Regions from separate parts of the Myxococcus sp. XM-1-1-1 genome, predicted to be linked through region 1. Evidence: riboswitches for the same ligand, from Rfam matches in the RefSeq annotation. Region 1 holds a riboswitch; each other region holds the start of a gene.
The links. Region 1 has a riboswitch for cobalamin ahead of K8640_RS25300 (aspartate aminotransferase family protein). Riboswitches for the same ligand answer to the same signal wherever they lie in the genome.
Positions count from the first base shown of each region.

Region 1 (3,269 bases):
CGGAGGATGCGCACGCGCTCCTGCCACGGCGTCGCGCCCCAGCCGCGCTGGGCCTCGCGCGCCACGCGCACCACGCGGTCCACCTCGGCCACGGGCGTGCGGTGGACGGACACGAGCAGCTCGTCCGGCCGCGCGGGGTTGCGGCTCTGAAGCAGGTCTCCACTCCGGAACGCCTCGCCGCCGAGCCACGACGGCAGCTCTCCGCCCAGCGTCGAGCGCACGGCGGCGAGCGCCTCGTCGAACTGCGCGTGCAGCGCGGACAGGTCCGCCTCCAGCACCGAGTAGGTGATGCGGAAACTCATGACGCCTCCTGGAAGAAGTGGTGGATGCCGCGGGCGAGCGTGTCGACCAGTTCGTCGACCTCCGCCTCGGTGATGACCAACGGGGGGCCGACCATGAGCAGGTCCCCGTTCGTCCCGTCCGCGTGGCCCGTGTTGGACCAGAGGACCAGCCCCCGCTCGAACAGCGCCGACAGCAGTCGCTCGATGACCTTGCGCGCGCGTGGGAAGGGGCGCTTGCTCGCGGTGTCCTCGACCAGCTCGATGCCGGCCATCAGCCCCACGCCCTGCACGGAGCCGACATGCGGCAGCGCGCCCAGCGCCTCACGCAGGCGGCGCTGGAGGTGCGCGCCCACGCGCCCGGCGTGGGCCACCAGGTCGTGCCGCTCGTAGTAGTCGAGCACCGCCAGCCCCGCCGCCGTCATCGCGGGCGCCTGGAGGTACGTCTGCGCGTGCATGAAGCCGCCCGAGCCCCGGCGCAGCTCCTCCAGGTGCTCCTCGCGGATGAGCAGCGCGCTCAAGGGCGCGTAGCCCCCGCTGATGCCCTTGCCGAGCACCAGCACGTCCGGGGTGAAGTGGAACAGGTCGCTGGCGAAGAAGCGGCCGGTGCGCCCGCAGCCGCACATGACCTCGTCGGCGATGGTGAGGATGCCGTGCTCGCGGCACACGGCGCTCACGCGCTCGAAGTACCCGGGCGGTGGAGGCGACGCGCCCGCGGACGAGCCGATGACGGGCTCCGCGATGAAGGCGGCGATGGTGTCCGGGCCCTCGCGGCGAATCGTCTCCTCGAGCAGCCGCGCGTAGTGCTCGGCGCCGTCGCGCGCGTAGTCCTCCAGCCCGGAGCGGTACGGGTACGGCGCGGGCGTGGTGACGACCTCCGCCAGCAGGGGGCCGAAGAAGGTCTTGTAGTGGGGCCGCCCCGACAGCGAGAGCGCGTACAGCGTGTTGCCGTGGTAGCCGGGCACGCGCGCGATGACCTTGCCGCGCTGGGGCTGGCCGCGCTCGACCCAGAGCTGGCGGACGAACTTCACCGCGGCCTCCACCGCCTCGGAGCCCGAGCCGAGGAACGCGGCGCGCGTGAGCCCCTGGGGCGCGAGGGCGCACAGGCGCGTGGCGAGCGCCTCGGTGACGTCGGTGGTGAAGTGGGTGCCGTTGACGTAGGCGACGCGCAGCAGCTGCTCATGGATGCGGTCCGCCACCTCGCGGTTGCCGTGACCCACGCTGGCCACGAGCGCACCGGCGGAGGCGTCGAGGTAGCGCTTGCCGCTCGCGTCGAAGAGGTGGACGCCCTGGCCGTGCGTCACCACGGGGAAGTCGCGCGCGAGATTGCGCAGCAGCACGTTCCCCTGGGGGTAGCGCACCGTGTGCCTGGCTTCGTCCCGCATCGTCCGTCCTCCACGCAGCGCGGACGACCGGAGGTCGCCCGACAGGGCTCCCGCGTGGAAGAAGGGCAGTCACGATGCGCGCGTGAGCGCACACCAGGCCCCGACTGGAGCCCACGGACCGACCTTCGCCCCCACGGGCGACTGGAGACACGGGGGATGGAGGTCGGAGAAGTCGAGCGTGCGTGAGGGCCCGTCGAGGCACGAGCGCCGCTCGAACCTTCCGGCCGTCCCACGCGGCTCCAGGTCGAAACCGTCCGTGGATTTCTCCCACGGTCGGATGCGGGCAGGTCTTCGGGCTCGTGAGCGCTTCGGCCTTGGGGGCCGGCTTCCTACGACTCGTCGCTTCCCAGCTCCCCAGGGGAACCAGTGCGGATGACGAGGCTCGTTCTCACTTACCGCTGCGGGGCAGCCCCGGATTCGAACCGGGTTCCCTTTTAAGCTCGGACCGAGGTCCGAGCACCAACATGGGGCGGTATGTACTGTTCGCCTCTTCGGACTGTCAAGCGAAGCGCCGGTGCGCGCTCGACGCGCGGGGACGTGACGTCTGCCGGTGCGCGGGGATGTTCGACGAGCAACCTGCCGTGCATGAGCGCTGGCGCATCCCGCGCGCAGGCGTCACCTTCATCGGTGGCGCTCCGCGTCGGAGGACGCCTCCAGACCATGGCTCCGTCCGCCGCGAACACCGCCGCCGCGCCCTTCACGTTCACCCGTGCACAGAGGGTGTTCACGATGTCGGGCGCGCTGCTCGGGCTGCTGCTCGCGGCGCTGGACCAGACGATTGTCGCCACGGCGGGTCCCTCCATCCAGGCGGACCTGGGCATCTCTCCCGCGCTCTATCCATGGCTGACGACGTCGTACCTGGTCGCGTCGACGATGATGGTGCCCGTGTGGGGGAAGCTGTCGGACCTGCTGGGCCGGCGCGTGGTGCTGGCGGCGGGAATCGTCGTGTTCCTGCTGGGCAGCTTCCTGTGCGGCGTGTCGCGCTCGACGCTGACGCTCATCCTGTACCGCGCGGTGCAGGGGGTGGGCAGCGCGGCGCTCTTCACCGCGTCGCTGTCGGTGGTGGCGGACCTCTATCCGCCGCGCGAGCGAGGCAAGTACCAGGGCCTGTTCGGCGCGATGTTCGGCCTGTCGAGCGTGGTGGGGCCGCTGGCGGGAGGCTTCATCACGGACCGGCTGGGGTGGCACTGGGTGTTCTTCATCAACCTGCCGGTGGGCGCGGTGGCGCTCGCGCTCGTGCTCTCGCGCATGCCGGCGCTCAAGCCGCCGGGGGCCTCGCGCGGGAGGCTGGATGTGACGGGCGCGGTGCTGCTGGCGCTGGCGGTGGTGCCGCTCCTGCTCGCGCTCAGCCTGGGACGTGGCGCGGAGCAGGTGGCGCACGGTGGCGGCTGGGCGTGGAGCTCGTGGCAGGTGCTGGGGTTGTTCGCGCTCGCGGCGGTGGGGACGGTGTTGTTCCTGCGCGAGGAGAGGCGCGCGCAGGAGCCGCTGCTGGACCTGAAGCTGTTCCAGGACCGGACGTTCGCGCTGGGGAACGCGGCGGTGTTCGTCATCGGCGCGGTGTTCCTGTCGGGCGTGGTGTTCCTGCCGCTGTTCATGGTGAACGTGG
Region 1 covers NZ_JAIQDH010000014.1:100,064-103,332, forward strand. The annotation lists gene K8640_RS25295 (aldehyde dehydrogenase family protein) at 1-302, opposite strand, end outside; gene K8640_RS25300 (aspartate aminotransferase family protein) at 299-1,663, opposite strand; cobalamin riboswitch at 1,928-2,142, opposite strand; gene K8640_RS25305 (MDR family MFS transporter) at 2,324-3,269, shown strand, end outside.

Region 2 (3,269 bases), on a different contig from region 1:
GGACGGCCAGTCGGATGCGCTCCACTGCGGCGCCTGCGGCAACGTGTGCCCCGACGCGCAGTCCTGCCGCTCCGGGCGTTGCACCTACGACGTCGTGGCCGCGTGCTTCACCAACGGGCAGCTCGTGGGCCTCCAGGCGGGGACGGACCAGCTCGGACCTCGCCGAGAGTTCGGCGCTGGCATCCAGGCGCTCGCGTCCTGGGACGGCTTCGTGCTCGGCGCGGACATGACCAACGGCAAGCTGCTCCAGGCTCCTGGAGGCAACCTGGGCGCGCTCGTCGAGGAGGACTCGCTGGGCGTCGTGTCCGGCTCCCCCAATGACATCCTCGTGGACCCGCCCCACGTGTACGTCATCGACTCGGTGAACAACACGCTCCAGGTGCTCCGCCGTGACGGCCCGTCCCACGGCAACGGCCTGGGCCTGCGCACCGTGGGGCAGTTGAACCTCGGCCCGAACACCAGCCCCCAGGCGCTCGCGCGCTTCGGCGACCTGCTCTACATCCCGCTCTTCGGCACCGGCAGCTCCAACTTCCAGCACGGCAACGCCGTGGCGCGCGTGGACATCTCCGACCCCACGCAGCCGCGCAAGGTGGACACGCTGTCGCTCACCGGCCTGGACCTGAAGCCCTTCGACGGTACGGGCTCCATGCCCCTGCCGTTCTCGGTGACGGCGACGCGCACCCACGTGTACGTGGCGCTCACCAACCTCAACCCCGCCAACGACTACCGCCCCAACGGGCCGGGCATGCTCGCGCGCATCGACCCCGCCACCGGCGCCGTCAGCGCCATCGACCTGGGCCAGGAGCGCTGCCTCAACGCGGGCTACGTGGAAGCCGTCGGTGACCAGCTCGTGGTCGCCTGCATCGGTGAGGCCATCTACGACACGGCCAACGGCTACATCGCCACGTCGGTTCGCTCCACGGGGCTGGTGCTGGTGAAGAACGATGTCCCCGTGGCCTCCTACGCGCTGAATCCCGGCTGTCAGCCCGGCGCACCGGGTTGCCTGTTGTCGGTGGCCAGCCGCTTCGCCGTGTCCCGAGGCGCGGTGTACCTGGCGGACACCAACGCGGGCCGCGTCTTCGTCGTGGAGGTCGGTGATGGCACCCTCACCGAGCGCAGGGGCTACTCCACGCCCACCGCGAAGGGCCCCGCGCTGGAGGCGTGCCCGGTGGACCCTCGACGCCCCGTGTCCAACGCCATCGACGTCACCGCGCTCCATTGACAATGCCTGTCGCCCGCCATATCCCGGCCGCGTCCTCGGTGCCGTCGTGCGAACCACGGCGGCTCTAGGGAACCCGGTGCGAATCCGGGACTGCCCCGCAGCGGTGTGCAGGAACGACCGCCGTCATTGAAGCACTGGTCCCTCACGGGACTGGGAAGCGACGGCCACTAGGTGGGCGCCCTCCGGGGCTCCCGCGCCTGCGAGTCCGAAAACCTGCCGTGGACCCGTGCCCCTTGGGCACGGACATCACCGAGGCCTCCGAGGGGAGGCGGCGGAGGCGTCAGCCCATTCACCGCGCACCGTGGGGTGCTCGGGTGCCCGCCTTCGACCGCGTCCTCCTGGAAGCCCACCCGCCCGTGGGGGCGGAGAGGGACGAGGACGCAGATGAAGACGGCTGAATCGAAGCGCGCGAAACCTTGGATGAAGTCCGCATCACTGGCCGTGGCCTCCTTCGCCGTGGCCCTGCTCGGCACCGGCTGCAACCCGGAGTGTGTCGACCCGTTCGACTGCCGCGCCGACAACGGCGAGGCCCCCGCGGGGCAGCAGTGGGTCTGCGTCGACGAGCGGTGCGAGACCGAGCCTGCCCCCACCACCCCGACGCCCGACGCGGGGACGCCGGATTCGGGCACGCCCGACGCGGGCCCGCCGGACTCCGGGACGCCGGATTCTGGTACGCCGGACTCCGGCACGCCCGACGCGGGTCAGCCGGACTCGGGCACGCCCGACGCGGGTGAGCCGGATGCAGGTGCGCCGGACGCGGGTGAGCCGGATGCCGGCCCCGTGGTGGTCGACTGCGCGACGGTGCCGCTGGACCCGAAGCTGGGCACGCTCGTGCTCCAGCCGGGCTTCGTCGCCGCCGAGTCCGTGGCGCTGTCGCCGGACATCCTCGCGCTCGGTGCTTCTCCGGGCCCCACGTATGCGTTCTACGGCATCCAGGGACGAGGCAAGGACGCCGCGCTGTACTCGCTGGGCACCTGGCCCGACCTCCTGCCGGGCACCACGAAGCTCTTCGACATCATCACCCCGGCGGACCGCGAGGGCGGCGCCACGGTGTACCCGAACGGCTATGTCATCAACGACGGCCTGCGCGTCTTCACCGGCTACACGCTGGGCGCCACGGGCTCGCCGGGCAACGTCGCCGCGTATGACCTGGCCACGCCGGCCCACTCGAGCTTCGTCGTCGCGCCCAAGAACTTCTCCGCGGCGGCCTTCTCGTCCGGGGAGCTGAGCGCGGTGCTCGTCAACGGCGGCGGTCTGGGCTCGGCCTCCGACCTGGCTGTCTATGGTCTCGTGACGTCCACGGACCCCATGGGCACGGTGCGCGCGGTCAACTTCCCGCAGGGTGACGTGGTGGGAAGCGGCTTCACCGCCGTGACGGACACGGGCGTCGCCGCGCTGGGCTACTTCGACCAGAACTTCGTCAACGTCCTCCACGGCGTGGCGCCCACGACGCTCGCCACCGCCATCACCAGCGGCACGCCGCTGGACCTGGGCACCCAGGCGAAGGTCGACGTGGGCAGCGACTTCAACGACGTCGCGGCCTTCGGCGGTGGCGTGGTGCTCAACCGCGGCGCCTACGCTCCCCCGGACTACGACTTCGTCGCCACCGACGTGTCCCGCTACGCGCTGTCCGTCGGCGCGAATGACGCCGTGACGGTGGGCGCGCGCGTGCCCGTGCTCACCTACGTCAACCAGTGCACCACGGTGCGGATGCTCAAGGCGCTCGGCTCCGACGTGCTCGTCGGCGTGGCTGACCGCAACGGCCGGCGCCTGGTGCGCCTCCAGGTGGCGCCGTGAGCACGCGCGCCTCCTCGCGGTTCGGTCGCGGCACCGTGCTCGCCCTGGCGCTGAGCCTGTCCGCGTGCGGTGGGGACGAGGCTCCCGTCACGGACGACGACGCGGGGCCCGGTGACTCGGGGACCGACGCGAGCCCCTCGCGGCCCGCTGACCCGTACGCCGACGAGGTGGTCGAGTACCTGCCCGGCCCCGGCGCGGGCTTCGGACAGGACCGCTTCCCGTCCATCGTCCTGGGCGCGCCGGTGGGCGG
Region 2 covers NZ_JAIQDH010000004.1:32,137-35,405, forward strand. The annotation lists gene K8640_RS10630 (MXAN_6577-like cysteine-rich protein) at 1-1,222, shown strand, start outside; cobalamin riboswitch at 1,242-1,458, shown strand; gene K8640_RS10635 (hypothetical protein) at 1,643-3,019, shown strand; gene K8640_RS10640 (cell surface protein) at 3,016-3,269, shown strand, end outside.
Region 2: another riboswitch for cobalamin. It lies ahead of K8640_RS10635 (hypothetical protein); the one in region 1 lies ahead of K8640_RS25300 (aspartate aminotransferase family protein).

Region 3 (3,269 bases), on a different contig from region 1:
ATGAGCTGCGCGCGCACCGTCTCCAGCAGCGCGGGCGTCGCGTCCGGCGCCATCTTCAGCGCCCGGCCGAGCAGCGTCCTCGCGCGGTGCACCGGCACCAGGAAGCCCAGCTGGTTGCCCATGGTGGCCACGTTGACGCCCACCACGGTGCCCTGCCCCGTCAGCGTCGGGCCGCCGCTCATGCCCGGGTTGATGGCGCCGCTGAAGTGCAGGCGCTCGTAGAGCGAGTCCTGGATGAAGCCGTTGTACGTGCCCTCGACGATGGTGGTGCCCAGGTCATGGGGGTTGCCCATGGCGAACAGGCGCGCGCCCTGGGGCGGCTCGCGGTCCTCCAGGACGAAGTAGTCCTTCACCGGTTCATCCATGCGGATGACGGCCAGGTCGTGCACCACGTCCACGTCCACCAGGCGCGCGGGCACGGGCTCCCCGCCGGTGCGCAGCACGAGCTGCGCGGTGTAGTCCTCCGGGTGGAGCACCACGTCGGAGACCACGTGGTAGTTGGTGATGGCGTACCCGTCGCCCGAGACGAAGAAGGCGGAGCCGATGGAGGAGCGCGTGCCCGAGCGGCGCTCGATGATGCGCACCTGGGCGACGCGGTTCTGGATGCGCTGGAAGAGCTCGTGGGTGGCCGGGGGCAACACGGCCGGAGGCGGCTCGGGCGCGGGAGCGGGCACGACGTCGGGTTGGCTTCGGACGGCGGAGGGCGCGCCCGGTTCGGATGGGGCGACGGCCGGCGCCTGCCCCAGCACGGCGACGAGGAGGAAGACGAACATGGATGCGGCGCACGCTATCCCAGCGCCGCGCGCGCGGGGGTACCGAGTGGCGGGGCATGAGGCCTCCGGTGCGCTCGTCGACCCACCTGCCCTGTTGGCGACGCGCCGGGCAGCGGGTAGGGTCCGCCCCGCCCGAGGTGCCTCGTGGGGGTCCACGAGGTTTAGCAAGGGAATCCGGTGTGAATCCGGAGCTGCCCCGCAGCGGTCAGTGGGAACGAACGCCGTCGAACGCACTGGTCCTCGGCAGACGAGGGCTGGGAAGGGACGGCGCCTAGGACGCCAGCACGCGCCGCGATGAGGGGCGGGTGGTGGGAGGCCCACGGAGCCCGAAAACCTGCCTCGAGCCCATCTGGGACGCGGACAGCGCCCCGGGTGGCGCTTCGCCCCCGGCCTTCGCGGGAAGGTCAGGCCATCCCTCGCGGCCCACCGCCGCCCTCGGAGGTCTTCATGTCCGGGGAGGCCCGTGGGCCAGGAGTCCGTCCATGAGTCACATGCAGCCGTCCCTCCCCTCCTCCGCCACCGAGACGCGGATGGTGGACATGGTGTTCCCCGATCAGACCAACCACTACGGCACCCTCTTCGGAGGTCAGGCCCTGAGGTGGATGGACATGTCCGCGTTCATCACCGCCAGCCGCTACACGCGCCGCACCGTGGTCACCGCGTCCAGCGAGCGCGTGGACTTCCACATGCCCGTGCAGCAGGGGCAGCTCGTGGAGCTGGTCAGCCGCGTGACGGCGACGGGCCGCACCTCCGTCACCGTGGACGTGGAGATGTTCGCCGAGGACCTGCTCACGGGCGCGCGGGAGCTGTGCACGCGCGGGCGCTTCGTGCTCGTGGCGCTGGATGAGCACCGCAAGCCCACCGCCGTGCCCCCGCTCTTGCCCGAGCCGGGTGCGCAGTGACGTGAAGCCCTGAAACGCAATCCGCGCCGGGGCCGGCTCCTCGGGCTCCGGCGCGCACTCCAGCAGATGGCATCACGCGGGGACCCGCCCGCCTCCGAGGCGGCCCGCTCGCGGCGCCGCCCAGGGCGCCACCGGGGATTCATTCGTGCGCGAGCCGCGCGGTCGTCACGACTCGGAGGCCATCCGCCCCGCGCGCCCCCGGCGCCACGCCGCGTATGACGCCACCAGCGCACCGGCCAGCGCCCCCGCGAGCGCGCCCAACAAGCGCCGGGGAACCACGCCAGGCGTCGTCGTCGGCTCCAGGCGGAACGTCTCCAGCGAGGCTCGGACGCTCGGCGCCAGCACCTCCCAGCGCACCGCGGGCGCGCTGACGACGACCACCGCGTGCCGCCCCTCGGACGCGAGCCCCGCCACCAGCACCGTGCGCGTCTGCCCCGCGTCCCGCAGCGTCCCCAGCACCTCCACGCGCGGCGCATCGCCTCCAATCCGGTCCACGCGCTCCGGCGACAGCACCACCCCCAGCTCCCGCTGGAAGTGCTGCATCACCGCCGACGCGAAGTCGTCACGCTCGGACGGGCTCGCGGAGAAGCCGCGCTCCACCACCGACACCAACATCGTCGCCGCCTCCGGGCCCTCGCCATCCGCGAGCGCCGCGGACAAGGACCTCGGCGTCTCCGCGTCCAACGTCACCGCCCCCGCCACCGAGCCCGTGTACGGCTCCCACCGCACCATGTGGAAGCCCTCGGGCGGACGCAGCACGTAGCCGTCGCGCCGCAGCTCGGTCCCGAGCGCGCCCGACAGCAACAACCACCCGCCTGCCACCCACGAGAGGCTCACACCGCGCAGCATAGGCCCCCCGAGCCCCGGACGCGGCCACTCACGCGCCAGGCCGCATGAACCCATGGATACCCAGAAGACACGGCTTCACGGGCATGAGGCCCACCGGCCCGGCTCACCGTGAAGTCAGGCCCGCGCGCCTTCGTTGTGACATCCCCGTCGGGCACGGGTAACCTCGCGCCGAGATGAATCCTGCAGCCCGGGTGGAGATGGAGGCTCGCGCCGACCGAGCGCTGCGCCGTGGAGAGCTGGTCGAGGCGCTCGACCTCTATGAGGCGCTCCTCCTGGCCTTCCCGGACGACGGCGCGCTCGCCGACAAGCTCGCCAACCTCCGCGAGTCCCTCCAGCCCCTGGAGCTCCAGAAGCTGGAGGCCTCCCGACCGCCCGAGGAGCCTGAGCTCCCGCTCGGCCCCTCCTCACCCGCCCAGGAGGGTGAGCGCCTGTTCGCCCTCGGGGACTACGTGGGAGCGGCCGCCGCCTACCGCCGCGCCGTCCAGGAGCGCCCCGACAACGAGCTCTTCAAGGAGCGGTTGATCGAGGTCTACCGGATGGCGAAGGAGATGCCCCTACAATCTCCGACAGACAAGGCGCTGCCCAAGGCGCCCCAGCCCCGTCTGCAGGCCCTGCTGGACCGCGTCGCCTCTCGTCGCCGCCTCAAGCGGGACTGATGGAAGCTCGCGTTTCCACTCGGAAATCCGATCCGTGAGGTGATTCGCGCGTTGCACCCCAGCGCGGGGGCCTCCTATCATCAGGTCCG
Region 3 covers NZ_JAIQDH010000017.1:29,801-33,069, forward strand. The annotation lists gene K8640_RS28205 (S1C family serine protease) at 1-773, opposite strand, end outside; cobalamin riboswitch at 892-1,130, shown strand; gene K8640_RS28210 (acyl-CoA thioesterase) at 1,256-1,675, shown strand; gene K8640_RS28215 (hypothetical protein) at 1,841-2,524, opposite strand; gene K8640_RS28220 (hypothetical protein) at 2,698-3,180, shown strand.
Region 3: another riboswitch for cobalamin. It lies ahead of K8640_RS28210 (acyl-CoA thioesterase); the one in region 1 lies ahead of K8640_RS25300 (aspartate aminotransferase family protein).